3 regions of the Ferdinandcohnia jepli genome follow, and region 3 is predicted to be linked to each of the others. Evidence: predicted binding sites of a transcription regulator. Region 3 holds the regulator's gene; each other region holds the start of a gene.
What was found. The regulator Rex, encoded in region 3, represses fermentation and respiration genes when NADH is low (regulators of the CRP and FNR family bind a similar motif). The targets are predictions, from matches to a motif close to TTGTGAAATATTTCACAA.
Positions count from the first base shown of each region.

Region 1: a site for Rex is predicted at 4,206-4,223, ahead of AB3M96_RS16040 (TIGR04053 family radical SAM/SPASM domain-containing protein). Genes of this name have one in related genera too.
Region 2: a site for Rex is predicted at 2,322-2,339, ahead of AB3M96_RS08920 (DoxX family membrane protein). Genes of this name have one in related genera too.

Region 1 covers NZ_JBFOKR010000014.1:114,056-125,165, reverse strand. Annotated here, with positions in the region: gene AB3M96_RS16060 (amino acid permease) at 1-948, shown strand, start outside; gene AB3M96_RS16055 (twin-arginine translocase TatA/TatE family subunit) at 1,005-1,187, opposite strand; gene modB (molybdate ABC transporter permease subunit) at 1,431-2,084, opposite strand; gene AB3M96_RS16045 (Crp/Fnr family transcriptional regulator) at 2,261-2,968, shown strand; gene AB3M96_RS16040 (TIGR04053 family radical SAM/SPASM domain-containing protein) at 3,027-4,151, opposite strand; gene AB3M96_RS16035 (DUF5316 domain-containing protein) at 4,280-4,522, opposite strand; gene AB3M96_RS16030 (molybdenum cofactor guanylyltransferase) at 4,855-5,457, opposite strand; gene AB3M96_RS16025 (DUF2249 domain-containing protein) at 5,540-5,770, opposite strand; gene AB3M96_RS16020 (hypothetical protein) at 5,920-6,060, shown strand; gene AB3M96_RS16015 (hypothetical protein) at 6,079-6,876, opposite strand; gene AB3M96_RS16010 (RNA polymerase sigma factor) at 6,860-7,387, opposite strand; gene AB3M96_RS16005 (Crp/Fnr family transcriptional regulator) at 7,652-8,341, shown strand; gene AB3M96_RS16000 (DUF2249 domain-containing protein) at 8,422-8,673, shown strand; gene AB3M96_RS15995 (DUF2249 domain-containing protein) at 8,670-8,876, shown strand; gene AB3M96_RS15990 (hypothetical protein) at 8,892-10,133, shown strand; gene AB3M96_RS15985 (metal-sulfur cluster assembly factor) at 10,148-10,447, shown strand; gene AB3M96_RS15980 (metal-sulfur cluster assembly factor) at 10,523-10,831, shown strand; gene yjfP (esterase) at 10,885-11,110, opposite strand, start outside.
Region 2 covers NZ_JBFOKR010000007.1:82,636-93,745, reverse strand. Annotated here, with positions in the region: gene AB3M96_RS08940 (LLM class flavin-dependent oxidoreductase) at 1-124, opposite strand, end outside; gene AB3M96_RS08935 (staygreen family protein) at 401-850, shown strand; gene AB3M96_RS08930 (GlsB/YeaQ/YmgE family stress response membrane protein) at 905-1,159, opposite strand; gene AB3M96_RS08925 (nucleotide pyrophosphohydrolase) at 1,291-1,590, opposite strand; gene AB3M96_RS08920 (DoxX family membrane protein) at 1,797-2,297, opposite strand; gene AB3M96_RS08915 (LysM peptidoglycan-binding domain-containing protein) at 2,646-3,530, opposite strand; gene AB3M96_RS08910 (hypothetical protein) at 3,747-4,481, shown strand; gene AB3M96_RS08905 (GNAT family N-acetyltransferase) at 4,729-5,280, shown strand; gene AB3M96_RS08900 (hypothetical protein) at 5,353-5,976, opposite strand; gene AB3M96_RS08895 (response regulator) at 6,091-6,738, opposite strand; gene AB3M96_RS08890 (sensor histidine kinase) at 6,754-8,823, opposite strand; gene AB3M96_RS08885 (glycerol-3-phosphate acyltransferase) at 9,020-9,643, shown strand; gene AB3M96_RS08880 (S66 family peptidase) at 9,702-10,715, opposite strand; gene AB3M96_RS08875 (ABC transporter ATP-binding protein) at 11,033-11,110, shown strand, end outside.
Region 3 covers NZ_JBFOKR010000027.1:39,017-49,612, reverse strand. Annotated here, with positions in the region: gene thiL (thiamine-phosphate kinase) at 1-637, shown strand, start outside; gene tsaE (tRNA (adenosine(37)-N6)-threonylcarbamoyltransferase complex ATPase subunit type 1 TsaE) at 647-1,102, shown strand; gene tsaB (tRNA (adenosine(37)-N6)-threonylcarbamoyltransferase complex dimerization subunit type 1 TsaB) at 1,102-1,794, shown strand; gene rimI (ribosomal protein S18-alanine N-acetyltransferase) at 1,808-2,263, shown strand; gene tsaD (tRNA (adenosine(37)-N6)-threonylcarbamoyltransferase complex transferase subunit TsaD) at 2,256-3,272, shown strand; gene AB3M96_RS21855 (ABC transporter ATP-binding protein) at 3,620-5,554, opposite strand; gene moaC (cyclic pyranopterin monophosphate synthase MoaC) at 5,691-6,185, shown strand; gene AB3M96_RS21845 (redox-sensing transcriptional repressor Rex) at 6,204-6,842, shown strand; gene AB3M96_RS21840 (twin-arginine translocase TatA/TatE family subunit) at 6,881-7,066, shown strand; gene tatC (twin-arginine translocase subunit TatC) at 7,083-7,832, shown strand; gene AB3M96_RS21830 (YdiK family protein) at 7,855-8,058, opposite strand; gene AB3M96_RS21825 (CPBP family intramembrane glutamic endopeptidase) at 8,062-8,799, opposite strand; gene groES (co-chaperone GroES) at 9,203-9,487, shown strand; gene groL (chaperonin GroEL) at 9,541-10,596, shown strand, end outside.

The sequences.
Region 1 (11,110 bases), on a different contig from region 3:
ATACTTCAAGGAATTGGGAGTGCGGGAAAACTAAACTTTATAGCAACGGCAGCAAAAGTTATTGGGTTTTTACTATTTATTATTATTGGTTTGTTTGCCTTTGAAAGAAGTAATATTGGTCCATTTGTTGCACCTAGGTTTAATGAAGCAGGTCAACCTATTGGGTTTCTAAGCCAAGTTAATAATGCTGCAGTTAGTACATTATGGGCATTTATCGGGGTCGAATCTGCTATGGTCTTTGCATCAAGGGCTAAACGGGAAATTGATGTAAAAAAAGCTACGATACTTGGACTTTTACTGGCCCTTGCAATTTATCTTGCAATTAGTCTTTTAGTTATGGGAATGTTGAGCCAGGAACAGCTCATTTCCTCCGAAAAGCCTTTAATTGATGCGTTTGAGGCAGTTCTCGGTCCAATAGGAGCTAAGCTACTTGCGGGATTAGGACTAATTAGTCTTCTTGGTTCGACAATTGGGTGGATTATGCTTAGTGCAGAGGTACCCTATCAAGCTGCAAAACAAGGCTTGTTTTTGCCGGCCTTTTTAAAAGAAAATAAAAATGGTATCCCGACTTTTTCCTTGCTATTGTCCAACATATTAGGTCAAATTTTTATTTTTTCAACAATCTTTAGCACCATCTCTGCAGCCTTTGATTTTGTCATATATATTGCAACTTTGGCATACTTAATACCTTATTTCATTTCTTCAATTTTTCAAATTAAATTAGTTATTACTGGCGAAACATACGACCTTAATAATAGTGGTAGAAAAACTGATGGGGTAATCGCTTTTATTTCAACGATTTATTCAATATGCGTCATTATTGCAGGAACGGCAGACATAATTACTTTTACGTTGGGTATGGGACTTCTTTTGACTGGGGTATTCTTTTACCCAGGTGTTGTAAAATATGCAAGGAATAATCTTACTGCGAAAAAGGATGTAGACTAGATTTTGCAATATATTTTAGGATATAAAGAAGAGGGTATATCATACCCTCACCCTCATTACTTTATATCGTTTGCTTTCTTCTCTATTTCATCATCTTCCATGATGCCTTTTGTAGCACGTTTAAACTCTCGAAGTGTATTTCCAGCAGCTTTACCAAGCTCAGGAAGTTTTTTTGGACCAAAAATAAGTAATGCAAAAAATACGATTAATATTATCTCTCCCATGCCTAGGTTACCCATAAAAATTCCACCCAACTGAAAACTTTAATAATAACTGAACTTTATTTTATTCCTATATGACTTTAATTACAATCACTAAAATAACATTTATTTTTTCTCCCATTTTTGACGTCACCAAAATTAGAAAAACTCGGCGATTTGCCGAGCCTATAGGCTCAGCAGAGGCCAGTTTTCACTATTTTATGCTTTCCTATCTGCAAAAAAACACCCCAAAGGGTGCCACAAGTAAAAACAAACTCCAAGCTATTTTATCAAATAAGTACTCGCCAGCATTAAAAACGAGATAACAACTGTTGTAATTACCCACATCCATGCAAGATTCATGTTGCCGCTGTCGATGGCTACGTAGATAGCGGTAGGCAGGGTTTGAGTTTTTCCTGGTATGTTTCCGGCGAACATGAGGGTTGCGCCAAATTCCCCTAGTGCACGCGTAAAGCTTAGGATAAATCCGGTAATTATTGCTTTTATTGAAAGTGGTATGGATATGAGTAAAAACACTTTCCACTCATTGGCTCCGTCTACTCTTGCTGCTCCTTCGATGTCTATGTCGACTGATTGAAATCCTGTTTTTACTGATTGATACATAAGAGGGAATGCAACGACGGTTGATGCGATTACAGCCGCCCACCAGGTGAACATAATTGGTTGCCCAAATATTGCTTCTATCCCTTTACCAACTGCGCTGTTTCTACCAAAAAACACGATTAAGAAGAAGCCTACAACGGATGGTGGCAATACAAGTGGCAGCATTAGAATTGTTTCAACGAATAGTTTTCCGTTGAACCTTTTACGTGACATCCATCTTCCTACTACAAGGCCAAGTAATAAAACAATGATGCCTGCAGAAATTGCGACGGTTATTGAAAGTTTTATAGGTGACCAGAATAATTGTTCCATATATAGACCTCAATTGTTAGAAATTGTTCAAAATACCCTTCAGACCTTATGTACCAAAGGAAAATTCAGTTTCTACTAGATTCGCAGTGATTTTTCTCATTTTCAGTTCATTGACTAACATTATATTATCAATTTAAATCAAAGTATAGCATGAACTGCTCAGAAGGGTGGTACTTATGAACCAGGTTAAAACATATCAAAAGCCAACTCTTTCTACTGAATTGAATGAACTTTTGAAATCGGCCAATCAAGTCATTAAGATAAAAAAAGGTTCTTATTTATTTCAAGAGGGTATGGAAGCGACAGAGCTCTATCTTATTTTATCTGGTAAGGTACGGGTAAGTAAGGTAACATCTGACGGTAATGAGTTGTCTCTACGTATTTGTAGCCAAAGTGAAATTGTCGGGGAACTTACGTTATTTACTGATAGCCCAAAATACTTGTTTAATTGTTCTGTTTTAGAAGATAGTGAGGTTGCTGTTATTCAAAAAGATGCACTGGAGAAAAAGCTTTTTGAAAATACAAAGCTTGCTTTTGAATTTATGAAGTGGATGAGTGATCATTTTAGAAAAACACAAACGAAGTTTCGCGACCTCGTACTTTTAGGGAAAAAAGGTGCATTGTATTCAACACTTGTTCGAATGACGAATAGCTACGGTGTAAATACAGACAATGGAATCTTGATTAACCTTCATTTAACAAATCAAGAGCTTGCTAACTTTTGTGCGACCACCAGAGAAAGTGTAAATAGGATGTTGAATGAACTTAGAAGCAAAAAAATACTTTCCGTCTCAAGAGGATATATTACGATTCATGACCTCCAATATATTAAAAATGAGATTCATTGCGAAGATTGCCCGGTAAAATACTGTAGTATTGAATAAATTCATATTTCTGTCTCAAGTAAAAGGAGCTACCAATCATTCTGGTAGCTCCTTTCTTTTATGATAATGTCTTTTCTTTTTTACGAAGCGCCTCCGGAATGTAAACACAGAATGGTTCACTCTCCATATAGTCTCCAGTCATTGCATATGCACGTGAACGTGATCCACCACAAACATGTCTGAACTCACAAACTCCGCATTTCCCTTTATATTTATCGGGATTACGAAGGTCTTTAAAAATAGGTGACTCTCGGTATATTTCTGCTAATGGAGTGTCTCTTACATTCCCAGCCTTGATAGGCAGTAATCCACTTGGATACACGTCACCGATATGAGAGATGAACACAAACCCGTTGCCATCATTAACACCTTTTGGTGCTCTTCCTAAACCATCAAATTGGCCAGTCTTCCCTTGCATTAGAGCATCTTGATATTGAATTTGTTTTTCTTTCTCTTTTGTTTCACGCATTTTTGATTGAATAACAACTCGGCGGTAATGTTGAGCAGCCGTTGTTTTTATATCAAATTTCACACGTTTACTTAAGTCGTATAACCAACGGAATACTTGCTCATGTTCCACTGGTGAAATCATATCAGAGTCTTTTCCTCTACCTGTTGGTACTAGGAAAAATACACTCCATAACACACAATCTAAGTCTTCAACTAATTTTTCCATTTCTTCTAATACATGAATATTATAGCGTGAAATAACAGTATTGATTTGAATAGGAATTTCAAGCTCGTGTAAATATCTAATTGCATTCATTGTTAGTTCAAATGAGCCTTTTGTTCCACGGAAGTGGTCATGTATTTCTGCAGTCGGACCATCTAAACTGAATGCCCAACGTGCTAACCCAACTTCCTTCGCTTTTTCAATTGCTTCTTTAGTAACGTTTGGTGTTGCACTTGGCGTCATAGATACACGAACGCCTTTTTTAATTGCATAGTCTGCAATATCATATACATCAGGTCTCATCAGTGGATCTCCACCTGTGAATACGAGCATTGGATTGTTCATTTCGTAAATTTGATCTATTAAGTTCTTGCCTTCTTCAAATGATAATTCTCTTGGATCCCTTGTATATTGAGCTTCTGCACGGCAATGTAAACATTTTAATTGGCAAGCTCTTGTAAGTTCCCAAATTACTATAAATGGATCTTTATGAAAGTCTCTTTCAAACATGAGGCAAACCTCCTTTGATAATGTCCACATTTTAACACTATTACTGAGTGAGAAATGTGAGGCATATCACAGGTATAGGAGGAATTCAAAAATTGTTCAAATTTGCAAGGGTATGTTGCTAGAAGAAACTACACATGAATGAAGGTTAGCACTAATGCTACAAAAAGATTAGGAGCTCCTAAGAGGAAAAGAGCAAACGCATAGCGATTACGTTTTGTTCTTTCTATTTTATTTTCACTATAAAAGTTAGTTCTCATTCGGTCCCTACTGACAAATGAATCAGATACGATACCTGCGAGTAGGAAGCAAATGATTCCAATTGTCCCAGAAATAACGGAATACGGTTCAAATTCTTGAGTGGTAAATCCCATGATGAGCAAAGCCCCAGCAATAAAAATCCCTACTACGAAGCCTACCCTCAGATGACATCCCTCCCTCCAAAAGTATCGTGTATTGTTATTCTATAGGTTTTTTCAGCAAATTATGAGCAATTAGCTTGGTTTAATTAGGTATTACTTATAAAGAAAAAACCTGTAGAACAAATCTACAGGCGTGTATGCATGTGCATACGTTTAGATAGTGAGGAAACGTTTCCAACCTTATTCGAGTAAAATGAGGATAGAAACGGAAAAGGCTATCCTCCCCTCTAACTTGGTTGTAGCTTTATTATATTCGGTGTCGTATTTTCATGTTGTGAGGGATATCACATTTCATTTTGTTTTGCTTTTTCGTACTCACTTTGATGATTAATATTATCGAATTCTTTTCCATTCATACTTAGATCGCTATTTGTAACATACCGGACACTACAAGAATCTAATAAGAAACCCATTTTATACTGCCCCTGGTTTAATAATTTTTCAATTTTTTCTTTTACCCGATAATGGTAGAGTCCAATTAATGGTTGTGTTCTTCCGTCAATTACTGGTATTACTGCATCTATATTTTTCTCTAATGTAAAAGAAAGCATTTGTTCAATAAGTTGATTAGTTACAAAAGGTGTATCACATGGTAAAACAACATACCAGTTTCCCTTTTTTTGTGACATAGCAGTGAGAATACCAGCCAAAGGTCCATTCCCCTTATATTCAGGCAAATCCTCTATAATAGTAAAAGAAGTGTTTTCTTTAAACTTTTCGATTGTGGCTGGGTGACTTACAATAATAATGTCTTCCACAATTCCTTCCAGAGCCCCTTGTGCATGTTCAAAAAAGTACTTATTTTTAAGTTGAGCAAATGCCTTGTGAGTACCAAATCTTCTCGACTCTCCACCAGCGAGAATGATACCAATTCGTTTTTGTTCCAATCTCAAACATCCTTTAGTTTTTTCTCTATAGTAGCACGTAAAAAAAGAGACTACCAAATCGGTAGCCTCTTAGAATGCATTATTATTTCTTACCAATTGCAACTCGCCATACCTCAGGTCCTTCTTCAAGGTACTCCCAAGTGAATGAGTCACTACGCTCCATCATAAATTGATATTGTAATGGTCTTGGATCATGGTCATTTGTTAATTCCATTATTTCACCTGATTGAAGGCTATCGAATGTTCTAAAGATTGTTGGGTGCTTATCCTTTGGTGCGAAATCAGGTGCGTTTACTTTTGCTGCAAATACCATTTTGCATTCCTCCTAATGTTTTATGTGTTAATTGTACAAAGGTTTAATTCAATTTGTTGTGAAACTTATCACTATGTACATATGTTTTTTATCATACGCTTAAAAATCTATGAGATAATGTTAGTAAATCATAAATCGAGGTGGATCTATTGAAAGAACTAGTGGGAAACTGTTCTGATTGTGGAAAGGAGATTTATTGTTTAGAAGGCTTTATTAACGGTGTTGTTTCTGATGATAAAAAAGAGCTTCGGTGCTTTGTGTGCGCAGATAGTGAAACCAAAAATAAGTAGGATTTCTCCTACTTATTTTTAATATTCGGCATCGAAATTAAACAGCTTTGCTAGTTCGATAATTTCTTTTTTAATAGCTTCATTATCATTAAAAGTAACCCACTCCATTTGATTGCTATAAAGTCTATATATATATTTTTCAGTTACTATTGAAAGTTTAACTCCCCCGTATTCTTTTTCAGTTGCAGGTTCTTGTAGAACAGCTCGTTTGTTTCCAATTCTTATTTCTTTTGTTTTATATGTTTCAGTAGGGTATTTATCATGATTCAGTTGCAACCTAATTGCTTCCTCAATGGAACCACTCTCGTTACTTTGAGTATCTATTGATACAAATCTTCCGGGAGTAGTTGTTGCATAGGTGACAGACATATTTAAATGGGTATTATCATAATGGCTCACATAAATTCCTTCTGTTTTCCCTAATAATGAATCTATACTTTTTTCTGGCTCGGTAGGGAAAACGATATACTTCTCACCTTTTTCTGTTAATACTGGTATTTCAATGCCCGTCTCAAGCTGCTTATACTGAATTAAATCCCCAACTGCTTCCTTTCCATCTGTTGATTTAATAAGTTCACTTAAAGAGGTATATTCTATTACATTAGTTTGAACAGCTAGAAAAAATAAGAAACCAGCCAATAAAAAAGAACTAGCAGAGTATATAAAAGCCTTTTGAACCTTTTGTCTTCTATTAGATATTTCTATATCTCGCTTAACTTTTTCGCGGATAACCTGTGATCTTATCGTACTCCATTCCATTTCAAATTCTAATTTTTGAAGTGAACGATCTAATGAACTATTATTTTGTTTGCTCATGTATGTACCCCTCCTTCAATAACTCTTCTTCAAGAGCTGGCATTGCACGATTAAGTGTAGACTTGACTTTACTCTCTGACCAATTGAGTATTACTGAGGTTTCGGCGATTGAAAAGCCTTTTATTTTTCTCAATATAATTACTTCACGATACGTTTCCTTTAACCTCCCTAAGGCGCTATATAGTTCGTTCGAGTTCTCTTTTATTCGTAAAAAATGCTCTGGTGATGGTACGATTTCCTTTTTCAGAGTAAATACTTCTTTAAAAAGGCGAATGGGCTTATGCTTTCTCATATAATCTACCGTCACATTATGAGCAACACTAAACAGCCAGGTTTTCGGACTGGAATCCCGCTTAAAGGTATGATGAAATTTATAAGCTCTTACAAAAGTTTCATGGGTTAGATCTTCTGCTTGTTGATAATCTTTTACCATTAATATGACAAATTTAAAAATCGTTTGATGGTACAAGGTATACCATTCCTCTATCTCATTCTCTCTGTAATTAGACAAACTGTATAATCCTCCTACAAATAAAATAAATTCTCTATTTAGACGGATGAAACAAATAAAAGTTGTGAATTTTATATATTTTTATCATATTTGAGGTTTAACAAATTTTAAAGACAGATAGACAAATTTGTCTAATTCATGAACAATAAGTTCATTTCTCCCTACTTATGATATAAATCACAGTCTCAAAATCTCAGATTGTTACAATTTACATAGTTTAAATGATGTTTTGAATAGCTTTGAATATTACGAGGAGTGATAGATATGGGAGTACATGCAATCCGAACACAACTAAAGGAAGTACCTATTTTTAGAGAATTAACTCCTGAAGAACTCGAACCAATTGTTGAAATTTCACAACCACGTTCATATAAATCGAAGATGTTTGTTTTTATGCAGGATGATCCCCTTGATCGAGTGTTTTTCATTCAATCAGGAAAAATTAAAATTTATAAATCGGATATGCACGGTAAGGAGCAAATTGTGTCTGTTTTAGAGGCTGGCGAAATGTTTCCTCATGCAGGTTTTTTCAGAAAAGGCGGATATCCTGCACATGCTGAGGTTATGGAGGAGACTACACTAATTGTAACTCCTATTGATAAATTTGAAGAAATCTTAATCTCTAATCCTGAGTTAAGTATAAAAATTTTCCGGGTACTTGGAGAAAAAATTATTGACCTTCAAAAGAGACTTGAAGAGCAAATATTACTTAATACCCAAGAACAAATCATTATGTTATTGCTACGTTTATGTCGCTCAAATGGTGAAAAGATAAATAATCGATTTAAGCTAACAACACAATTTACAAATCGAGAATTAGCGAACATGATTGGCACTACACGTGAATCTGTTAGCCGAACAATTAGTGTTTTAAAGAAAAAAGATATTGTAGAACTAACCGAAGATGGCTACTATTTGCTAGATCATATGCGACTTCATGATGAGATTTTTTAACACTTGTGATTCATGTCACATTCTTTACCGATGAAAATGATTATCATTAAGTTATAAAAAGTTCATTAGGAGGTTATATGATGGGACATTTAGAATATAAGGTTGTTGAGTTGGATGTTAGAGAAGATATAAAAAACAAACTGGAGCCCTTCCAAAAAATTATGGAGGCAATAAAAACATTAGAATCCGGTGATGTATTTATTTTACATGCACCTTTTAAACCAACTCCATTATTTACGGTTTTAAAGGCCAAAGGATTTACTAATGAAGCTGAGCAAATTGACAAAAAGCATTGGAAGGTTACCTTTACAAAAAGTGGTGTTCAGTTATGAAACTAGATAATCGTGGGCTTGAACCTCCCCAACCGATGATGAGAACATTAACAGCACTTGAGAAGTTAAATAAAGGTGACACATTAACCATAATTAATGATAGACGTCCAATGTTTTTGTATGAGCAGCTTGAGGAATTAGGCTATGCACATACAACTTCACCAAATGACGATGGCAGCTTTACCATTACGATTACAAAGTAAGGAGCTGCATGTAATATGATACCTCAATTATCGAATGAAACAGATATAAGGTTGCCACTTTCATTTATTATTTTTAGTGTTATTGCTTTTATCACTTCTCAAGTGATCCTACTGTTCAATGGACATATGGTAATCGAAGGGAATTTTAGAACCCCTTCTGTTCTATCAGCAGCTCATTTATTAATTCTTGGTTGGGCACTAATGGTTGCCATGGGTGCTATGTATCAGCTTGTTCCAGTTGCATTTCTAACACCAATTTGGAGTGAAAAATTCGGCTTTTTACAGTTTTGGGTAACAGCAGTTGGATTTGGTGGATTTGCCATTACTCTATCTTTTTCACCAACCGTGTCCATTTTTACAGGGGCTCTTGCTGTTTTAGGGATTCTGCTTTTCGTCTTCCAAATGTTCATGACAATGAAGAAACAAGCAACGAAAAATGTATTAACACTTTTCGTTGGAAGTGCTCTGTTGTGCTTGTTCATCACAATTACGCTAGGTATACTCATGATCACAAACATGGGAATGGGGTTAGCGAACTTTAACCATCTAGCTGTGTTAAAGAGCCATATCTTGTTAGGCGTTGCCGGGTGGTTTACTTTCTTAATCTTCGGTTTTTCTTATAAAATGGTACCGATGTTTTCGTTGGCACACGGCTTTTCAATGAAGCTTGCGAAATGGGTGTTTATTGTCTACGGACTTGGACTAATCACTACTATTGCTAGTTTTAGTAGTGATGTAACAGCGCTGTTCCAAGCCGGTATGGGGATCCTGTTTTTCGGTTTTGGATTATTCGCCTATCACATGTTTACAATCATAAAGGTTCGATTAAAGAAAAAGCTTGATAAACCGTTTATTTTCTCACTTATCGCAATTGCCCTTGGACTACTTTTACATCTGCTGGCAATGATACTTTCGTTCTTACCAGGTCATTACGAATTTTACGGTTATCTTATCTTTCTTTACATCTATTTATGGATCGCTAGTAGTATTCTTGGATATTTATATAAAATTATACCGTTTCTTTGGTGGACTCACCGCTATAGTAAGCTAATTGGAAAAAAGGATGTACCTACCTTGAAACAATTGATCGATGAAAAAATGACAGCACCAATTTTCTCAGGTTTCATCATCGGAGCAGTTGTTGTCATTCTAGCTATCATGTCAAAACAACTACTCATTTTTTCAATTGGGCAAAGTCTTGTAGTAGCATCTACTTTATTTTTTGGTTATACCGTTATTAAGGTGCTTTTCAAGTAAGGGGGAGAACAAAAATGGAATTAAGAGAAAAAATTTATGACCAATTAAAGCAGGTAATTGATCCTGAATTAAATATTAATGTTGTTGATTTAGGACTAATATATGAAGTGGATATTAAAGACAATAATAATGTTTATATCGAAATGACGTTAACGACTCCAGGCTGTCCTTTGCATGACAGTATAACAAGTGGTGTCAAACATTCTGTATCATATCTTGAGGAAGTAAATGATGTTGAAGTATTTATCGTCTGGCATCCGGCTTGGTCACCAGAAAGAATGAGTCCGGAAGCAATGAAACAATTAAGAGGATAGTAAGCACGGTATTTCACATTCGACATGTCTTTCGTTATACTAAAACTAAGCTATTCCTTGAAAGGAGTGTTTTAAATGGATGAAGCATTAAAAGAGAACATTATGGGGGCTCTTGAGCAGGTTAATGACCCTGAGCTAGGTATTGATATTGTTAATTTAGGCCTTGTTTACGACGTAGATATGAATAACGAGGGTGTTGTAACTGTTACAATGACGTTAACATCAATGGGCTGTCCTCTAGCAGGTACAATTGCAATGGACGTAAAACGAGTGTTATCTGACCTACCTGAAATCAAGGATGTTGATGTGAATATCGTTTGGAGTCCACCTTGGAACAAAGATATGATGAGTCGTTATGCAAAAATTGCATTAGGGGTAAGGTAATACGAAAAGCGTAATGTTGTAAAAAGACGTGTCCCCCGACACGTCTTTTCCTTTTATAAATGTTTTTTAAACCATTCAACTGATGCAAGTAGGCCTTCTCTTGTCACTTTATGGTCTGCAGCTGGATCAGCTATAAACTTTATGTTTTCCTGGTTTTCATACATTGATTTAACTCTTTGATAGAATTCATAGGTAAAATGGAAGGGTACCGTTTCATCCTTTTCACCATGCCAGAAAAGAAGCGGTCTGCCGCCTACTTTTTCAGGCTGCAAGCTTAAA
Region 2 (11,110 bases), on a different contig from region 3:
AACCAACTTGATCAGCAAGTATAATTTCCTCAACCACTTCACGTAACCTTTGTGCGTGACTTATCACTTCACCTGTTTTTACATCAGGTGTTGTTTCTACGAATGTACTTATTCCTATTTCCAATTAAGTCCCTCCAGCCTCTTCCTTAACGAATATATCGTATTTTTAGTAATTTTTTACTATCTCTATTATTTATTAAAGTTTTCGCATAGGCAAATTTCATGCAATCGGAATTTAAAATTAAGCTACTTTCTACAACCTGCAACATATTAATAAACTATAAATATCATAAGGAAACATTCCTATATCAATTAAGCTTAAGGGAATTATCTGTCTTAAGTTATAGTTGAATAAATAGTTACTTATGTAATCCAATTTAAATCAAGGGATGTGTAGAAAGTGAGCAAATTCGATCCTAACAAGCTCTCTGTAGAGTTCAGAAATGGAATTACAGCTACATCACCTATATTACAAAGAAAATACACTCTTACCCATTCAGATGTTACAGGAGAACTCTTTTTAACCCTTGGCCTACAATACGCTTTAGATAAAATCAATTCTCAAAGAGATGAAGTACTTGGAGAATGGAGATTAACAAATGGACAGTATTATTACCACGTTTATTTATATATAGGTGAAAATATCGATAAAAATACAGCTGCATTTAGATACTCTATTTTCAAACGTGAACTACCCTTAGCCTTGAAAGCAATTCGTTATGGAGATAGAAGATTATTTGCCGCATATCCTCATTTAGACTTTGCACCTATTATTGTTACTTTTATGTCTTCTTACCCACAATACAACAAAAGTGAAAATTGGGGGCACTTTCTAACTTATAAAATCTGAGAAAAAAACTACCTATCCTCTTCCATTTTAATGGAGTAGACAGGTAGTTTTTAGTTATTTTAAAGCTTTTGATATTGCACCCAATATTACAACAACAATAATAGCTCCTAATAGTGCTGGGACTAAAGAAAAACCTGCTATCATTGGACCCCATGCCCCAAATAAGAGAGGTCCGAGCCAAGCACCAATAAAGCCAGCTACAATTGCTCCCGCCCAGCTACCAGGTGTATCAAACGGTGATAATTTTCCGGCTACCGTTCCAATTATCATTGCAATAATTGCTGAAAGAACTAAACTAACAATGTCCATGAGTATTCTCCTTTTTTGATAGCTTATGCGTTCTTTCTTTTATCGGTATGGACATTAACACTAATATATGATTATTAGGCAGATAAATATAGTTACTAAGATATTCCCTTCAATTTTGCTTAGGAATACCCTTAAACGGTTTTCACCGGATACTTTAATGCATTTTTCTCCATTTTCTTATATACTTCCGCTTCTAAATCAACATCCATCTTATTTGCTAATTGTAGTAGGTAAATCAAAACATCAGCCATTTCTTCCTTAATATTCTGCCTGGTCTCTGAGACTGCTTCTTCACTGCTTCGCCACTGAAAGTTTTCAAGAAGTTCACTTGCTTCAATTGAAACGGAAATGGCTAAGTCCTTTTCATTATGATATAGAGTCCAACCTCTTTCATCACAAAACTCAATAATTTTCTTTGTCATTTCTTTCATAAAGACATCCCCCAAATTATGTAATATATCCTATTCTATCACTCGATAAGGGTTTGGTTATATTTTTCTATTAGAAAACTCGGCGATTGCCTAGCCTTTAGGCGACCGCAGAGCCGTAGTTACACTTATGCAGATAGGAAAGAATTTTATGCTTTCCTATCTGCCAAAAAAGAAGGTTCCCTGTATAGGAAACCTTCTTTCTCAAGTTAAGCAGCATTTACTGTGTTTTCAGTTTCATTGTTGTTCATTTGTTTTTTAATGAATGGAATTGCGAATCTATCAACTCCGTAGTGGTAGCTTGCTGCTCCAACAAATAGTAGTATTACCGCTACAGTCATTAGTATTGGGTTTGTGCTTACTGTTCCTGCAAGTAAGAAGTTTAAGTTCATGAATGCACCTGCGATAAGTGCCGGAATTGTTGCAGCACCTAGTATTAATCCAAGACCAACTAATACTTCTCCCCAAGGAATTAACACATTGAATAACTCTACGTTCGGTACTGCAAAACCTTCAAGGAATGCCGCGTACCATCCTTGTACTGCCGGGTGATCTCCACCAGCTTGTGCAATGGCTCCTTGTAAGAAGCCTCCTGCATCGAATCCATCAGTCATTTTATGCCAACCAGCCTCAATCCACTGAATTCCTAGCCAAATTCGTATTATTGTCCAAAGTACTGCCATTTTAGGTCCTTTTAAGAATGTTCTCATCATAATCTCTCCCTTTATTTCATATTGTGAAGTTTTTCACAAATGTTAGTAAAAAAATAATGGTATAATAGCTGTCAGCTTTAGTTGTAGTAGTTTGTGAAATGTTTCACTAACTTTCTACACTCTTACTATACTTCAGATTTACACTAAATACAATAGACTTCACAAATAATTCACATTTAATAAGTTAGCAATAGTGGTTAATTAATTTTATGTTTTGAAAAGCCATTGCAGCCCTATTAGAATAGACGGTCCACACGAACGAGGAGCAATAAAAAGGAGCGATATCCAAATTATTGTACTCACTCCTGAACGTGTTTTTAATACATATTGTTCTATAAACTCCAGTTACAAAAGCTGTATCGCACCGTAGCCAACTCTTTCAATATATCCAACCTCACCGGTTTCAAGATTTTGTATTAACTCAAACGTAGCCAATCTTCCCGGTGGTATAACCTCTCCAGTTGGGCTTGGAATATACCATCTTATAACAATAACTGGTGTTCCTCTTGAAATACTTGTGCTTGAAGAACTAACATCTATATTTCTAAATAGCAGCGTATCTGAAGTTACAACGTGTACCCTCTTAGACCATCTTTGTACAAGTTGAAATCTTTTTACAGCCAATGATGCTAGTTCCGCAACATTTTGGTCAGGATCTTGAGTTGCCTGTAATAGAAGTGTATATGTCTCACCACCCGTTGATATTCTTCCAAGACTCATTACAGCATGATAACGTACTTCCATACAAGGATGAGTGAGTAATCTCTTAAGATATGGCAACGCTCGGATTCCAAGTGATTCCCATAGAAAAGAACCAAGATAATAAACCCCATATAATCCAGCAGAGTTTAAAAACTCGCATTCATCCTCAGTGATATTCCATGTTTCAAATAATTCAGTAGGATTTGGCTGATTTACTCCAATAAGCAATTCCTGGCCAACATATATCTGATTAATGTTTTTTATCTGATTTGCTTCCGCAACTACCTGGATACTTTGTGAAAACTGTGAAGCTAAACACCATAACGAATCACCCACATTAACTACATAATAAGGTGAGCCGCCCGCCTTTGGTAAATCAACTTCTGGATTTGGTATTATCAATGGCTGTCCTATAAAAATATAATTCGGGTTACAAATAATATTAGCCCCAATGATTGATTGAATGCTACTTTTATACCTGTTGGCAATTCCAAACAATGTATCTCCCGCCTGTACTATATATAACATATTTTTCCTCCTCATCTGCCTATATCTTATTCATGAGCAGTTGAGAAGGTTAACTGTTCATTATTTCAGCTACTTTATTTGGTAGTAAGGATTTCCTTTAATTTCCATGTGAATCATTCTCAAATACACATCCAAATATTTCCGTCGTATAACGAACTGAAATTCCAACCAGTAGGGTAATACTAAAAACAATAACCTTGAAAGGTGGGATTTTTCATGTCATTAGAATGGTTTGACAGAGTCATTGGGGAATTACAGGATAATCTTGAATCAATATGTGAGAAATATGATCAAGTTGGACAAATGTCAGTAGAACGTGGTTCAAAGCATCCTCGGATTGAGTTTTTTACAGAAGTGGAAGCTGATATTGAAAGAGACTACTTTTGCTCTCTCTTTTTCGACCCAAATAATGAAGAATTTTATATGGAAACCGTTGACCCTGAAACTGGTCATCTAAGCAAAGTAGTGTTACCGGACATCGAGGACATTGTTGATGCTGTTCACGAAAGCTTTCATAATTATATGAATGGAGATATGGGTGAAGTATCATACACAGTTGAAGAAGATGACTATACTGGAGATACTGAATTAGTTTATGTTTCTGATGACGAAGATGACGATGATATCCTTTATATGGACGATGAAGAACTACAAGAATTAGAAGATAACGGCGAGGTTACAATTTACGATGAGATTGATGTGGAATGGGAAACACCTGAAGTAACTGCCTATTATGAGGAGAACGAAGTGGAGGTCACCTACCAATTCGGAGTGATTCAAGAAACTGGTGATGGCGTTTTAAAAAGAATAAATCGTATTTGGACAGAAGAAGACCAATTACTTAAGGATGAAACAAACTTTATTTTCAGTAAAGAGGAAGCTGGTACAATTATCGCTATGATTGCAAGCCACTTAGATTCTATGGGAGATGTTGGAGACTACATAGATTAACCTATAATACCTCTTCTTTTTTTACTGCTCTTACCTATTGGTAGGGGCTTTTTTTATTGGAGCTGGTCTAAACGCAATCTTATAACTTTTTTATTACTTCCTTCACTACCGAATATGACTTTTTATTTGTATTCTACTATATATGGCAAACAACACAGATTTAACTAGTGGTATGGTATATAAATATCGCCATAGAAATGCACTATAGTATTCTAGTAAAAATACAAAAGAAAAGAGTGAAAGTTGTATGTTTATTAGTGCAGTAATTGAAACTGAACGGTTATTGATTCGCCCATATCAACAAGAAGATGCAGAATCATTATATAAAATGACACAGGAACCGGGACACTTTAACTATATGCCAGAAGTTCCTCCTGCAAATTTACAAGAAATAATGAACTTGATTACATGGTCAATGAACTGCAATGCAAAGAATACAAAGGAAAAGATATATAAATTCAATTTATCTGTTTTTCTAAGAGAAACTGGTGAATTTATTGGAATTAGCGGTTTAGGACCAAACGATTTAAATCCAGAAGAAGTTGAACTATATTATAGCCTGACTCAAAAACACCAAGGTAAGGGGTATGCTAAAGAAGCCGCCAAAGCTGTTTTAGATTATGGCTTTGAGACAATAGGGCTGCCTAAAGTGGTTGGAATCGTTCACCCCAAAAATAGCCCTTCTCTCAACATTATAAAAGTACTCGGTATGAAGTTTGTAAAAGAAGTATCCGGTCAAGTTGAAAGTCTTAAAGACCATAACAGTTATCATTTATATGAGATATGGAAAACAAACTAGAATATAAAATTCTAGTTTGTTTCTAATAACAAGTAAATTTGATGTTGGTAACACATTTCCTCATTTAACTTGTTAACTAGTTTTGCCATTTTTCTTTAATAAGGTTACTCCAAAAATGCCAAACACTACATATAGGTAGGCAGGAAAGTTATAGAAACCAAACATTGGTGCGATAAGGAACAATGGGAGTATAAGGGCCAACATGACAGCTAGCCATGTCGGAAGTATTTTAGCTTTCCAAAAACTTAGAGCTGATAATAATGGGCCGATCAAACTCAATAGAACTAATGGAAAAAGGTATCCAAAAGGGTCTTGATCATAAATAGTTGTAACAGCTTCAAAAATCTCCTCTTTTGTTCCTGCACCTTGTAAGACCCATGGATAAGCAACTAGCCGAATTACTGGCTGGATTATATCAACATATATTAAACCTAGACCAGTTATAGGATAACCGATCCACCCCCATAGACGTAAACCTTCACTTTGGCGTAAATAGATACCTGATAAACCTAAAATTACAAAAGGAATACCGATTATTAATAGCGTATCAGATAGTAATGCTTGACTTATAAACTGTTCAATTCCAGATTTTGTGGTTGGTTCTTGTGGTTTAAGCAAATGACCGACAGCCGAAATCAAAGAACCAATTATTAATAGGAACCCTGTCATTTTAAAAAAGCTTTGTGAAATTTTCATTCTACCTATCCCCTTTATGTGATATTTACAGTTCTAAAATATCACTCAAGTTTTCCCGCTGTCATGGGAGTTTGCACCCGACAGGGGCAGGAACTTTTCAGGGCATATCCGGGATTAATACTTTTTCTTACCCATACCTTCATTTTTCGCATGGGCTATTGCTTCTGCACGATCTGCAACTTGCAGTTTACTATATATATTGGATATATGATTTCTAACAGTTTTTAAGGTAATCCCTAGTAATCTTGAAATCTCACTGTTATCTTTGCCTTCAACGATTAGTTCAAGAATATCACGTTCCCGCTCAGTTAATTGTGGAAAAACAAGTGTAGGTAAAGGATTCACATTTTTAAAGAATTCTAACATTCTAGCTGCTATTGATTGGCTAAATATAGATTCTCCATTTGCTATCGCATGAATTGCCCGAATTGTTTCTGTACGATTAGCCCCTTTCAAAAGGTAGCCTCTTGCCCCTGCCTTCAGTGCTGAAAAAACGGAATCGTCGTCATCAAACATTGTCAGGACCAAAATGCCGATACTAGGGTTTTGCTTTGTAATAATTCTTGTAGCATCAATTCCATTTTTTATCGGTAAGTTTAAGTCCATTAATATAACATCTGGTTGTAATCTCAGAGCAAGCTCAACAGCTTCCTCACCATTCGTAGCAACTCCGATAAGTTCTGCATCGTCTGTAGATTGTAAGAGAGTTGCTATTCCTTCACGAAACAATGGATGATCATCAACTACAAGAACCTTAATCATATTGTCACCCCTTCTTTACTGAATTGGGATATCTGCAAGAATGATAGTCCCTCCTGTTTCTTGGGAATATATTTTCAAGGATCCACCAAGCTCCTCTGCCCTTTCCTTCATTGATTTTATTCCAATTCCATACTGTATCTTCTCATGAAGCCCTTTCCCATCATCCCTGATGACAAGTTGAAAAGTATGGTTTAAAGAGATTTCTATATTACAAGTAGTTGCTTCAGAGTGACGTATTACATTCGTTATTGCTTCTTGCATAATTCTATAGACCGCTACCTCTAGAGCAGCAGGAAGTAACAACTGAGTTGCTGGGGCGTTTAATGTAAAGTGGATGTGACTTGTTTTATATTGGGAGAGCAACTCTTGAATGGCTGAAATAAGTCCAAGTTCATCTAACGAAGACGGGCGTAAGGAGTATACAATTCTCCTAATATCCTGTAGCAATTGTTTTATTTGGATATCCATTTCTTGTAGTAATAATTTGGATTTCTCAGGTTCCTTTTCCATGAAGCTATTAGCAACATCCATTTTTATGGCTAGACTTGCTAAGCTAGGTCCTAGCCCATCATGTAAATCCCTGCGCAAACGTCTCCTTTCTTCTTCACGGGCATTAACTAATTGTTGCCTTGATAATTGCAAATCCTTATGCAGCATAATGGAATGTGCTAAAATACCCACTTGTCTCGCTAAATCTTGAAGTAAGTTCTTATCAGACTGACGATAAGGTTCAGTAGATGAACGGTGGGAGAGTATGAATGAACCCATTTCCTGTCCTTGATGGACCAAAGGAATGTTTAAACAAATGGGTAGTGGTTCTCCAACCTCAGCAATAGTATGCAATCCCTCTTTTTCTTTTAACTGAATTGCTACATAGGGTATTTTTAGAGCATGAGAAATTGTTTTTGCTACGTTTGGAAGAACACTATCTGTATCTCTTACTGCTTCTAAAACTAAATTTAACCTACTTAATATGGCATAAGGATTGTCACTCTCTCCATAGATCAATCGATTAACCAACATTTGAAGCTTTTCTTTTATAGGGTGGAAACAAACAGCGATTATACCAGCAGTGATAATTGAGGCAAGAACATTCTCCTCTGTTTGTAACATTTCACTAATAAGTCCGACTATGCCTACATAAAACAGAATGACAAATAAACTGAGTAGGCCGTATAGAATAGTTCTATGAATGACAATATTTATGTCCCAGAGTTTATATTTAAAAATGGAAAACGCTATTGAAATTGGAATTAGAATAAAGCATCCCGCATAAAGAAGCTCTGTGCCTATTTTTAAAATAACACTTAATTGGCCGATAAAATTTAATAACACCAAAGCAATAAAGTAAATTGCAATACTATAGATGTACCATTTCATTTGCTGTCTGTGTATCTGATTGGATACCTTCACATACCTGTATACCTGTGAAAAGACAAGACATATATGGAGTCCTATCCAACTACCTATCCCCAACCAGATTGGCCAGACTTCAACATCAAATACACTACCCGGAAAATAGATAGACCCTATTCCAACAATAAACCAAACTAGTGCTGCTAAAATTGACCAACGAGGAACAAACTTCCCATCAGGGAGAATCAAAAATAAAATTAAGTAAGTACCTCCAAAGATATTTACAAGATGGTAGATCACATTCAATTCAGGAAATTCAGTAGGAAAGTAGTGGGAAATCCCTACTCCAAGGGATAAAAACACTAGAGAAACGTACAAATTAAACATGATTCTTTCTGTTCGAAAAAGCAGCAGAACTGATAGGATGATAAATACTATGGTAACCAAAATATCTAAGGCTATCATAAATCCTGCATAAGCTTTTAGAGTTAGTCCCATTTCCTTAAGCGCTTCTACTTCGCCTACATTTAATTGACTCGTTTCCAAACATCCATTATTTAAAGATTCACAAACAGTTCTGTATGCTTCTGTCCTTACAGGTAAGTCCATTATAAATAGATAAATAGAAAATACAGCCATAACAAGCCAGGCTAATCTAGACAACCATAAAAGGACTTGTGTCTTATTACCTAACACAACGGACAACTCTATTCTTGGTTTATCACCCATACACGCTCTCCCACCGTAATTTTTTTATCCCTAAAAGTTTATGAGATTATTGGTACACATAGACTTAACTGAGTTGCATATTTCTATTGATTAGAGAGTAAAATTTACAACCAGTAATCATTTTTACCTAATGCTCTACCAATTTATTTATGATTCAGTATAATAAAAGGGTATAAATGGAAATGGGGTTGGGACTATTTTACTTTTTATCTGTATACTTATTGGTTATTTATTTGGCTGCATCCATGGTTCAAGCATCGTCGGCAAACTTAAGAGAGTTAACATTAAGGAAAGTGGCGTTAAAAATGCAGGAGCTTCCAACACCACAATTGTTCTAGGTTGGAAGTACGGGATTATTGTCGCTTTAATTGATATTGGAAAAGGTGTATTACCTGTTTTAATTATGAAAATTTGGTTAAGTAGCTATGTTCCTGAAGTAGATTTCTACTACCTACTTGTCTTTTTAACAGGAGCTTTCGTTATTATCGGACATAATTTCCCTGTAAACATGAAGTTTAACGGCGGAAAAGGGACTGCATCGATGATAGGAGTTGCATTTGCAATCGATTGGAAGGTTGCCTTAATTGGTTTAGCACTATTACTTATTCTTACTATTATTAGCGACTACCTTGTTATCGGTGTTCTAGCAATGTATCTATCCTGGGTCATTCTAACTTACTTATTTGGTTATCCATTATACTCAACACTTATTACGATTTTTTTAACAATATTATGTATATATAAACATATGGAAAATTGGAAGCGAATACAAGAAAAAACCGAAACCAGGATTTCAAGTATGCTTAAATTTGGTGCATAACGCAAGTTACTTTCGCAAAATAAAAGCCCTACTCCTAATTGGAACAGGGCTACTTATCTTATATAAAAGTTTGTAAAACCTTACCTTTACCGTCTTTAGTAGTCACCTCAGCGTATGCCCCATTTATGAATGTAATCTGTGGTGGTTGATGACCGCAATCAATATCATAAATGATTGGAACATTGAGTTCTTCTGCAAGTTCTTCATAAACATCCAGAATCGTATAATTATCCACTGGCATATCCGCGCTACTTCGGCCAAACAAGATACCCGAACAATTATCAAACCAGCCTGCAAGCTTCATTTGTACAAGCGATCGCCTAACATCTGCTGTATTTAATTCACAGTTTTCTAAATACCAAAGGATTGGTTCCCCTTTTAGAAATTTCTCTTGAAAAGCTTTTACATCCCCTACAGGTGTACCTATAATATGACGAATTACATCTATACACCCACCTAACAGCCTGCCTTTGACATGTTCATCTTTGGAGGAAACGGTCTTCCAGGTTGTTTGCTCTGTTAAATGAAACACACACGGTGATACCTGTTCATGTCTCCACTTGTTCTGGTATTTCTCAGATGAATGTTGAAGAACTGATTCACCTGCTTGTGTCGATAATACTTCTTCCCACATTGCGGTTGTTTCGTCTGAAAAGTCTCCTCTTAAATCAACCAAATTTGTACCATGTGCAGTGGCTATACCTGTTTTAAGTGTAAGCGCCAGTAGGAGTACACTAATATCAGAATAACCTAGGATCCATTTCTTTTTCATATTTTCAAAATCCAGATATTCTAGTATTTCTACTAATAGTTCTCCACCCCAAGGTGGAATGATGAGATCAACGTTTTCATCGTTTACCATTTTATTAAACTCATCTGCTCGTCTTTTAGCAGGTGCAGATTTGGCTTTATGTTGAGACCAGGCTGTTTCACCACATACAACATGGTATCCCTTTTCCTCCATTTTTTCACATGCGAGTGTTAGAAGATGATGCAATTCTTGCCCAACCCCTGATGAGGGGGCTGTAACACCTATAGTTGCACCTTTAGATAGAATCGGATAAGAAATCATACTTTTTACCTCCATATGCCTTTACCAATATAGATTTTATTAGCTGGTTCATAGTCTCTGTTAATATTTTAGCATCTCCAATATGTTAAAATCTGCAATTTTTATCAGCGTCACTTTCTGTAAAATTACTGATTGTATACGTTTTTATTATCAAGCTCTTAGCATGTTCTTTGTTCCCTCTCTATTCCGTATTAGACATATTATATTCTACAAGTGGAAACCTTTTCCTTTAATATAGTTCTAAGACTGAAAAATTACATTGTCTTATTTTTCTGATATTATTAAACTATCTACTTCATGGGACGGGAGAAGTAAAAATGATTCTACATCTTGAAAATGTATCGCTGCAAAAAGATGAAAAAGTGATTCTAAAAAATATCAATTGGCATATTCAG
Region 3 (10,596 bases):
GGACTTAATTGGTGGTGATACTGTTTCAATTGCGGATACATTAACAGTAACAGTGACTGTTCTTGGAGTAGTAGAGAAGGACAAACACCTTTTAAGAAGTAATGCTAAGCCGGGGGACATTGTATTTGTAACTGGCACTCTCGGTGATTCTGCTGCAGGGTTAGAGCTACTTTTACATAAAGGAAAAGAGTTTTCATTTTCTGAGCACGAAAAAAATCTTGTATCGAAGCATCAATATCCAGAGCCGCAGGTTGAGATTGGTAGAACTTTGTCTAAACTAGAAAGAGTGTCATTAAATGATATAAGTGATGGTTTAGCTAGTGAGGCTAACGAAATAGCTAAATCTAGTCAAGTTGTTATTACGATTAACGAAGAACTGATACCATATAGCGAGTCTATTAAAGAAGTGGCGAAAAGCAAGTCTCTTGAATATGCCTTATATGGTGGAGAAGATTTTCAGTTGGTAGGTACCATGTCACCTACTGACTGGCAACATGTGAAAAAGGTATCTGATCAATCAGGGCTGCCTATTAAAAAGATTGGTACTGTATCAAGTGGTGAACCAATCGTTTATCTATATAGAGATGGAACTTATTATACAATTGATAGAAAAGGATATAACCATTTTACAAAATAGGGTGAGGTAATGGAAAATTATGAACTAGTTACAAACAGTCCAGATGAAACTTTGAATTTTTCGCTTAGGTTAGCTGAAAAATTACAGCCTGGTGATGTTATCACGCTTGAAGGGGATCTAGGTGCAGGTAAGACAACTTTTACAAAGGGGCTTGCAAAAGGTCTTGGTATTACAAGGACAGTGAATAGTCCAACATTTACAATTATTAAAGAGTATCAAGGTCGCTTACCCCTTTATCATATGGATGTTTATCGACTTGAAAATAGTGATGAGGACTTAGGATTTGATGAATATTTTGAAGGGGATGGAGTCACTGTTGTTGAATGGGCCCATCTTATTGAAGAGCAACTTCCCAATGAACGACTTATCATATCAATTGAGCATCAAGGTGATACTTCACGGAAAATTTCTGTTACACCTTTTGGGGCTCGATATCAAGAACTTTGTAAGGAGATTTTTATCTAATGAAAGTATTATCAATAGATACATCAAATTATGTTTTAGGGATTGCGCTGCTTGAAGGGGAAAAGGTTGTAGGCGAATTTATAACCAATCTTCCTAAAAATCATTCGGTTCGCGTCATGCCAGCAATTCAACAGCTGTTACAAGAATGTGGTATACGGGCAAATGAACTTGAAAAGATTGTTGTAGCTAAAGGTCCAGGGTCTTATACAGGTGTTAGAATTGGGGTAACAATTGCTAAAACGCTAGCTTGGTCATTGAATATTCCATTAGTAGGTGTCTCTAGCTTAGAAGTCGTGGCCGCCAATGGTAGGTATTTTGACGGTGTTATATCCCCGATTTTTGATGCAAGAAGAGGACAAGTGTATACAGGACTCTATCGATACCATGGCCAAGATTTGTATTGTGAAAAATCAGATCAAATTATTCTTTTAACAGATTGGCTAACTGAATTAAAAAGTGAAGAAACAAAGGTTTTATTTATCGGAAACGATTTACCTATACATGAAGAAAAAATAAAAACAGGATTAGCTGAACTTGCATATGTTGCACCATATACAGATTGGAATCCTAGACCAAGTGAACTCGCTTTACTTGGAAGGAATAGAGAGCCTGAGGATGTTCATACATTTGTACCAAACTATATTCGTATGGCAGAAGCGGAGGCTAATTGGCTCGGAAAAAGGCAGGGGTAACATGGAGGATCTAATGACAGAACAAGTATTGTTTCGTTTTATGACGTTGGATGATATTGATGAGGTTCTAAAAGTAGAAGAATCTTCTTTTACTGTACCGTGGAAGAGAGAAGCTTTTTATAACGAACTTGTTCATAATCAATTTGCAAAGTATATTGTTATGACCGACAATAATCGGGTTATAGGATATTGCGGAATGTGGCTTATCTTAGATGAGGCTCATATTACGAATATCGCTGTTTTGCCTGATTATAGGGGGAAGAAGCTCGGGGAAGCTTTATTAATGCAGGTAAAAATTTTAGCAATGCAACATCGTGCTGTTACAATGACCTTAGAGGTCCGTGTCTCAAACCATGTTGCTCAATCGCTTTATCGTAAGTTAGGTTTTAAGCCTGGTGGGATTCGAAAAAATTATTATACAGATAATCTAGAAGATGCATTAGTAATGTGGGTGAATTTAAATGAGTAAAGACCAGATAATTATGGGAATCGAAACGAGCTGTGACGAAACAGCTGTATCAATCATAAAGAACGGAAGGGAAATACTTTCAAATGTTGTAGCATCTCAAATTGAGAGCCACAAACGGTTTGGAGGAGTAGTACCGGAGATCGCTTCTAGACATCATGTGGAGGAAATTACGATTGTTCTTGATGAAGCGATGAAGCAGGCGAATGTATCTTTTCAAGATATTGATGGCATTGCCGTTACAGAAGGACCTGGATTAGTAGGGGCACTGCTTGTAGGAGTGAATGCGGCTAAGGCTGTAGCATTTGCTCATAATATTCCGCTTCTTGGTGTTCATCATATTGCAGGTCATATTTATGCTAATCGCTTAATTGAAGAACTAGAGTTTCCCTTATTAGCTCTTGTTGTTTCTGGAGGGCATACGGAGCTTGTCTATATGGAGGAACATGGTTCTTTTAAAGTGATTGGGGAAACAAGAGATGATGCTGCAGGTGAGGCATACGATAAGGTAGCTAGAACTTTACATCTACCATATCCGGGTGGCCCTCATATTGACAGGTTAGCTCATGAAGGATCACCTACAATCGATTTACCAAGGGCATGGCTAGAGGAAAACTCGTACGATTTTAGCTTTAGTGGATTAAAATCAGCTGTTATCAATACCCTTCATAATGCTGAACAAAGAGGGGAGTCTATTGATCCCAAAGATCTGGCAGCAAGTTTTCAAGCTAGTGTAATTGATGTACTAGTAACGAAGACTATGAAAGCTGCAAAAGAATATAAAGTGAAACAGGTTTTACTTGCAGGTGGCGTTGCAGCGAATAAGGGACTACGCCATGCTTTGGAAAAAGAGTTTTCATCGGTGGATGATATGAAATTAATTATTCCTCCACTTTCTCTATGTACGGACAATGCTGCCATGATAGCAGCTGTTGGGAGTGTACTATATGAGAAAGGGAAACGTTCCTCATATGCTCTGAATGCTAATCCGGGTTTAGATATAGAAAGGTAGTCTGACGACTAGTAAAAAGGTCCTTTTAACAGGACCTTTTTTGTTGATAAATTATCCACAATTCTTCAACAGTTGTGGAAAAGTATAAAAAAACATATTTATTCTAAGATTCGACATGTGGACATTTTTTGTGGATAAAATCCGCACTAATTGTGGATAATGTGGACAACTCCGTGTATAACTATTTGAATTGTGGAAAACTTTTTAATATAGAGGTCGAATTTTGACTTATCTTGTAATAAAAAAACCCCCAACTCTTTTTTGTTAGAGTTGGGGATAACTTTAGAATGCAAACGGTGGTATTTGGACGAAACCAAAGACTATGCCTTAAGACTTATATAGTGACCTTAACTGCTAACCTCATGAAGTGTTTCCCATTCTTCCATTAATGCTTCAAGTCTAGCAGAACACTTCTCATTTTCTTCATTAATTCTTTGAACTTCTTCATGATTTTGATAAACCTCAGGATCACATAGCAGTTCCTCATTTGCTTCAATCGTTTCTTCGAGGGTAGAAATTTCGAGTTCGATTTCTTCAATTCTGCGTTTGCGTTGGCGTTCTTGTTTCTTTACTTCTTTTTCTTGTTCGTAGGAAGTCTTTTCTTGAACAACCACTTTATTAATAGACTTGTTATCTTGGCTTTCCAGCTTAGCTAGTTCGTCCATTTCTTCCTTTTTCTCTAGATAATAGTCATAGTCACCGAGATATTCTGTAAGACCCTCTGTGGATAACTCAAATACTTTTGTAGCTATTCGGTTAATAAAGTATCGGTCATGGGATACAAATAAGATAGTTCCAGGGTAATCCACTAAGGCGTTTTCTAAGACTTCCTTACTATCGAGGTCCAAGTGGTTTGTTGGCTCGTCTAGAATAAGAAAGTTTGATTTTTCTAACATGAGCTTCGCTAAAGCAAGTCGAGCCTTTTCTCCGCCACTTAGAGTTGAAACAGTTTTAAGTACATCGTCTCCTGAAAAAAGAAAATTACCTAGTACAGTTCGTATTTCTTTTTCCGGTTTAAGTGGGAATTCATCCCACAGCTCATTTAAAACTCGTTTATTAGAAGTTAAGTTTGCTTGCTGTTGGTCATAGTAACCGACAGTTACATGAGAGCCAAAACGGAAACTACCGTCTACATGGTCTAGTTTATCAATAATTGCTTTTAATAAAGTGGATTTCCCTATTCCGTTCGGCCCAACTAAAGCAATGCTGTCTTCCCTATAGATAGAGAAGTTGACATTTTTTATAATGGGCTTGTCCTTTTCATAGGAAACGGAAACGTCATTAGCTGTTAATACATCATTCCCACTTTGCTTTTCAATCTCGAAGTGAAAGGAAGCTGATTTTTCATCTCCTAATGGTCTATCCATTAGCTCCATTCGATTAAGTTGTTTTCTTCTACTTTGAGCACGTTTTGTAGTAGAAGCTCTAACAAGGTTTTTTGCGATAAATTCCTTTAATTTCTCTACTTCATCTTGCTGCTTCTCATATTTCTTCATTTCAAGCTCATAGTTTTCTGCTTTAAGCTTTAAATAATTACTGTAATTCCCTACAAACTTGGTACTTGTCATTCTTGAGATTTCATAAACCTGCGTTACAACTTTATCAAGAAAATAACGGTCGTGTGAGACTATGAGTAGAGCACCCGGGTATCCTTGCAGGTACTGTTCAAGCCATGTAAGTGTACTGATGTCTAGATGGTTTGTAGGTTCATCTAGAATGAGTAAATCTGGTTTTGAAAGTAAAAGCTTACACAACGCTAATCTAGTCTTTTGACCACCGCTTAAGGTAGAAATAGAAGTTGAATAATCAAACTCAGAAAAATTAAAGCCATGTAAGATGGAGCGAATATCTGCCTCGTACTGATACCCACCTTGCTCTTTAAAATCAACTTGTAATTGATCATATTCCTCAAGTAATTTTTGATATCTAGCCTGGTTTTCAAAGACTGAAGGGTCCCCCATTTTAACTTCCAGATTTCGCAGTTCTTCTTCAAGCTTGCGAAGTGGAGCAAAAACGGTTAACATCTCTTCCCAGATGGTAAGGCTAGATTCTAGCCCAGTGTCTTGAGCAAGGTAATCAATGGTAACAGTTTTAGGCTTAATAATTTCGCCACTATCATAGGACATCTGTCCAGCAATAATTTTTAATAATGTTGACTTCCCAGCGCCGTTTCTTCCAACAAGCGCAATTCTATCTTTGGATTGTACTTCTAGTTTTATATTGGATAAAATAAGATCAGCAGCAAAATATTTTTTGAGCTGATTTACCTGTAGTAATATCATGCTTTTTCACCTCTTGTTTCCTATAAATAGTTTATCTGTATTATCTTAATAGAGCAACATGCAATGACATTCTTCACAGATGTTCGTAAGACAGATGTGGTAAAATAGTGTATAGTTTTATTGGAGGTTTTTTAAGATGTCTTCATTTACTCATTTTAATGAGCAAGGTCGCGCCAAAATGGTTGATATTAGTGAAAAATCAGATACTGTTAGAACAGCGATTGCAAAAACGAGTGTAACAGTTAACAAAACAATTTACGAGCAAATAGTAGATAATAAAATTAGCAAGGGAGATGTCCTTGCTGTTTCACAGGTGGCAGGTATAATGGCTGCCAAAAAAACGTCTGAACTCATTCCGATGTGTCATCCTCTTTCATTAAAAGGTGTTGATATATCATTTGGTTGGTCAGTGGGAACTGATCAGTATAAACTTGAAATTACGGTTTCTGTTAAAACAAAAGGGAGTACTGGTGTTGAAATGGAAGCTCTTACAGCTGCCTCAGTTTGTGCGTTAACTGTGTATGATATGTGTAAGGCGGTTGATAAAGGCATGATTATCGGACCAACCTATTTAGCAGAAAAGACAGGTGGAAAGAACGGAGATTTTAAAAGGGAATCATTAAATAGTTAAATTAGCGGGGGATGTCAGGTGAATCTTGATCAATCAAAAATACCACAAGCTACAGCCAAAAGATTACCACTCTATTATCGGTTTTTAAAAAATCTTCATGCCTCAGGTAAGCAAAGAGTATCATCGTCTGAATTAAGCGATGCGGTAAAGGTAGATTCAGCTACCATTCGACGGGATTTTTCATATTTCGGTGCTCTGGGAAAAAAGGGTTACGGGTATAATGTAAACTATTTATTATCATTTTTCAGTAAAACCCTTGACCAAGATGAATTAACAAAGGTTACCCTAATTGGAGTAGGTAATTTAGGAACTGCCTTTTTACACTATAATTTTTCAAAAAACAATAACACAAAAATTGAGCTTGCGTTCGATGTGGATTATAATAAGGTTGGCTCCAGTATTGGAGGCGTAAAAGTCCATCATTTAGATGATCTTGAAGAAATGCTTCCTGATGATGTGACAGTAGCAATTTTAACCGTGCCGGTCGGTGCAGCCCAACCAATTACTGATCGCTTAGTAAATAAAGGGATAAAGGGTATCTTAAACTTTACACCTGCTAGAATTAATGTACCGGATGATATTAGGGTTCATCACATTGACCTGGCGGTAGAGTTACAAGCGCTTGTTTATTTCTTAAAGCATTATTCAGGTGAATAATTAAATAGAGAAAAATACTTTTGAGGAGGTGACTCACAATGGGGAGCTTAGGATTCGGTAGTATTATTTTGATTGTTTTTGCGGCTTTGCTAATCTTTGGACCAAAAAAATTACCTCAGTTAGGAAGAGCAGCGGGTAATACATTGCGTGAATTTAAAAACGCAACAAAAGGTTTAGCAGATGACGATGATGACGACGATAAAAAGACACAAGATGTGAAGTAATGATAGGATGAGTCACATGAGCGAAAAAGAAATGTCTGTCTATGATCATATAGGAGAACTACGAAAACGACTTATCTATGTAGTCGTTTTCTTCTTCATTGTTGCGCTAGGAAGCTTTTTTCTAGCCGAGCCTTTAATTATTTATTTGCAAAATGCAGAAGAAGCTAAAGAGCTAACAATGAATGCTTTCCGTATGACTGATCCAATTAAGATATATATGCAATTTGCGTTTATTATTGCATTGATTATATCTTCACCTTTCGTACTCTATCAGCTATGGGCGTTTATTAGCCCTGGATTATATGAGAAGGAAAGAAGAGTAACCTTAAGTTATATTCCTATTTCAGTAGGTTTGTTTTTACTTGGGGTCTCATTTTCATACTTTATTCTCTTCCCGTTTGTTGTAAATTTCATGGGAAGATTAGCAAGTCGACTTGAAATCAATCAAGTCATTGGTATTAATGAGTATTTTCAATTTCTACTACAACTTACACTACCATTTGGATTTTTGTTTCAATTACCAGTAGTAATCATGTTTTTAACTAGACTTGGAATTGTTACACCAATGTTTCTTGCACAAGTCCGTAAATATGCTTATTTTATTTTACTAGTAATCGGAGGCTTAATTACTCCTCCAGAAATAATATCGCATTTAATGGTGACGGTACCGCTTTTTGGACTTTATGAAATTAGTATTATTGTTTCTAAGAGTGCTTATCGAAAAGTGTTGAAAGCCGAAATGCAGGCTGCGAATAATATCGAATAAAAAATAACCTCCTAATTGGAGGCTATTTTTTTGTCATTTTTTTAATTTTACTGTGTAAAGCAAACATCCGAATGGCTATTCCGAAATCAAATGTAGCAACTAGCGCTAATAAAATGGTGGAAAAGTTCCATACGGTCTCAGTTGCACTTCCTATTGCAATATAAGTAAAAAGTACACCCATTAATAAATAGATGATACCCATCGCAAAGGGTGAAGTTCGTCGCATAAATTAAAATCCTCCAATAAACGTCTGTTGTATCTTCTCAGCTTCCTTCATAATCCTTTCTATATCATCTGCAAAAATTGTTTGAACAACTACTACAAAGGTATTCATCGCAACATGTGCAAAGATCGGAACGATGATACGTTTTGTTTTTACATAAAGGAATGCAAAAGTGAAGCCCATTGCTGTATAGATTAGAATATGTGTAAAATCCATGTGTACCACTGCAAATATTAACGAGCTTATTAATGCAGAGATAAAAAAGTTGAATTTCTTATACAATGATCCAAAGATAATTTGTCGAAAGATAATTTCTTCTAAAATTGGACCAATAACGGAAACAACGATTATTAGTAATGGTAAGGTTTTAACAAGAGCCATGATTTGCTGGGTATTCTCTGAACCAGCTTCAATTCCTAGCAGGTGAATCTCAATATTGGCTGCAATAACTTGAGAGGTCATTGCCATAAAAATACCTGCAATTGCCCATCCAAAAGCTTCACCTTTTGTTGAACGATAAAGATTTTCGTGGCGATCCCTTATATCTTGTCGTAAGAAAAATAAAACGATTGGTAGTGCTGCGACAAAGCTAATAACTGTCCAATATGAAACAATTGTATTTTGCCCAGATTCAGGATCTAATCCATCACCAATACCAAGAAGAAGTAAAAGAGGGATACCAATTATACCTGAAAATTGCATGATTATATAAGTTAGAATGACATACCAATATCGTGCTTTCAATGTAAGTCTCCTTTAAAAAAAATAGATTTTTTTCGGTAAAAAACTAACAACAGGACCAAGTATTACACGCTATGTATTGTACCATATATTCATAATTATCTATTAGTATTATGCAAAACCAAATTTTCATAGAGGCATTTAAATAAATTTAAAATACTGGTTTATTTTTCCTGACATTTACATAGGATAGATAGGTAGGACAGTTTGATTTAGAGATTGAAAACAATGGTTTTCCTTCATTATTGGAGACACAAAATATGTTTTTCTAAAATTTTTGCATTCAAATACTTGCAAAAAAAATAGAGATTATTTAATATAATAATTGTGTTAGCACTCAAGTGGTTTGAGTGCTAATAAAAGGACAAAACTATCTAATAAAATTTATTTGAGGAGGTTGTTTTACTTGTTAAAGCCATTAGGTGATCGCGTTGTTATTGAACTAGTTGAATCAGAGGAAAAGACTGCAAGTGGAATTGTTTTACCGGATTCTGCAAAGGAAAAACCTCAAGAAGGTAAAGTAGTTGCTGTTGGTACAGGTCGTGTACTAGATAGCGGTGAAAAAGTAGCTTTAGAGGTTGCTGTCGGTGATCGCATTATCTTCTCAAAATATGCTGGTACTGAAGTGAAATACGAAGGTACTGAATACTTAGTTTTACGTGAAAGCGACATTCTAGCTATTGTAGGTTAATAGCAGGACTATATCATACTATTTTAATTAAATCTTTGAGGAGGTCTTTATAAATGGCTAAAGAAATTAAATTTAGTGAAGAAGCTCGCCGTTCGATGCTTCGCGGTGTTGATGCACTAGCAAATGCAGTAAAAGTAACTTTAGGACCAAAAGGACGAAACGTGGTTCTTGAGAAAAAGTTCGGTTCACCTCTTATCACAAATGACGGTGTAACAATTGCAAAAGAAATCGAATTAGAAGATGCATTTGAAAACATGGGTGCCAAGTTAGTTGCTGAAGTAGCTAGCAAAACTAATGATGTAGCCGGTGACGGTACTACTACTGCAACTGTACTTGCTCAAGCTATGATTCGTGAAGGCTTGAAAAACGTTACAGCTGGTGCAAATCCAATGGTTATCCGTAAAGGTATTGAAAAAGCTGTAGGGGTAGCTGTAGAAGAGTTAAAGACAATTTCTAAACCTATCGAAGGTAAAGAATCTATTGCACAGGTTGCTGCAATCTCTGCTGATGATAAAGAAGTTGGTCAGTTAATTGCTGAAGCTATGGAACGTGTTGGAAACGACGGTGTTATCACTATCGAAGAATCAAAAGGATTCTCTACTGAACTAGAAGTAGTAGAAGGTATGCAATTCGACCGCGGATATGCATCTCCATACATGGTAACTGATTCTGATAAAATGGAAGCAGTTCTAGACAACCCATATGTTTTAATCACTGACAAAAAGATTTCTAGCATTCAAGAAATCCTACCAGTATTAGAGCAAGTTGTACAACAAGGTAAACCATTATTACTAATTGCTGAAGACGTAGAAGGTGAAGCTCTTGCTACATTAGTAGTTAACAAGCTTCGTGGTACATTCAATGCAGTTGCTGTAAAAGCTCCTGGATTCGGTGACCGTCGTAAAGCAATGTTAGAAGATATTGCAATCTTAACTGGTGGCCAAGTAATCACTGAAGATTTAGGATTAGACCTTAAATCAGCAGATATTACTCAATTAGGCCGCGCAGCTAAGATCGTAGTGACAAAAGAAAACACTACAATCGTAGAAGGTGCTGGTGAGTCTGCTCAAATCGCAGCTCGCGTTAACAATATCCGTGTTCAAATGGAA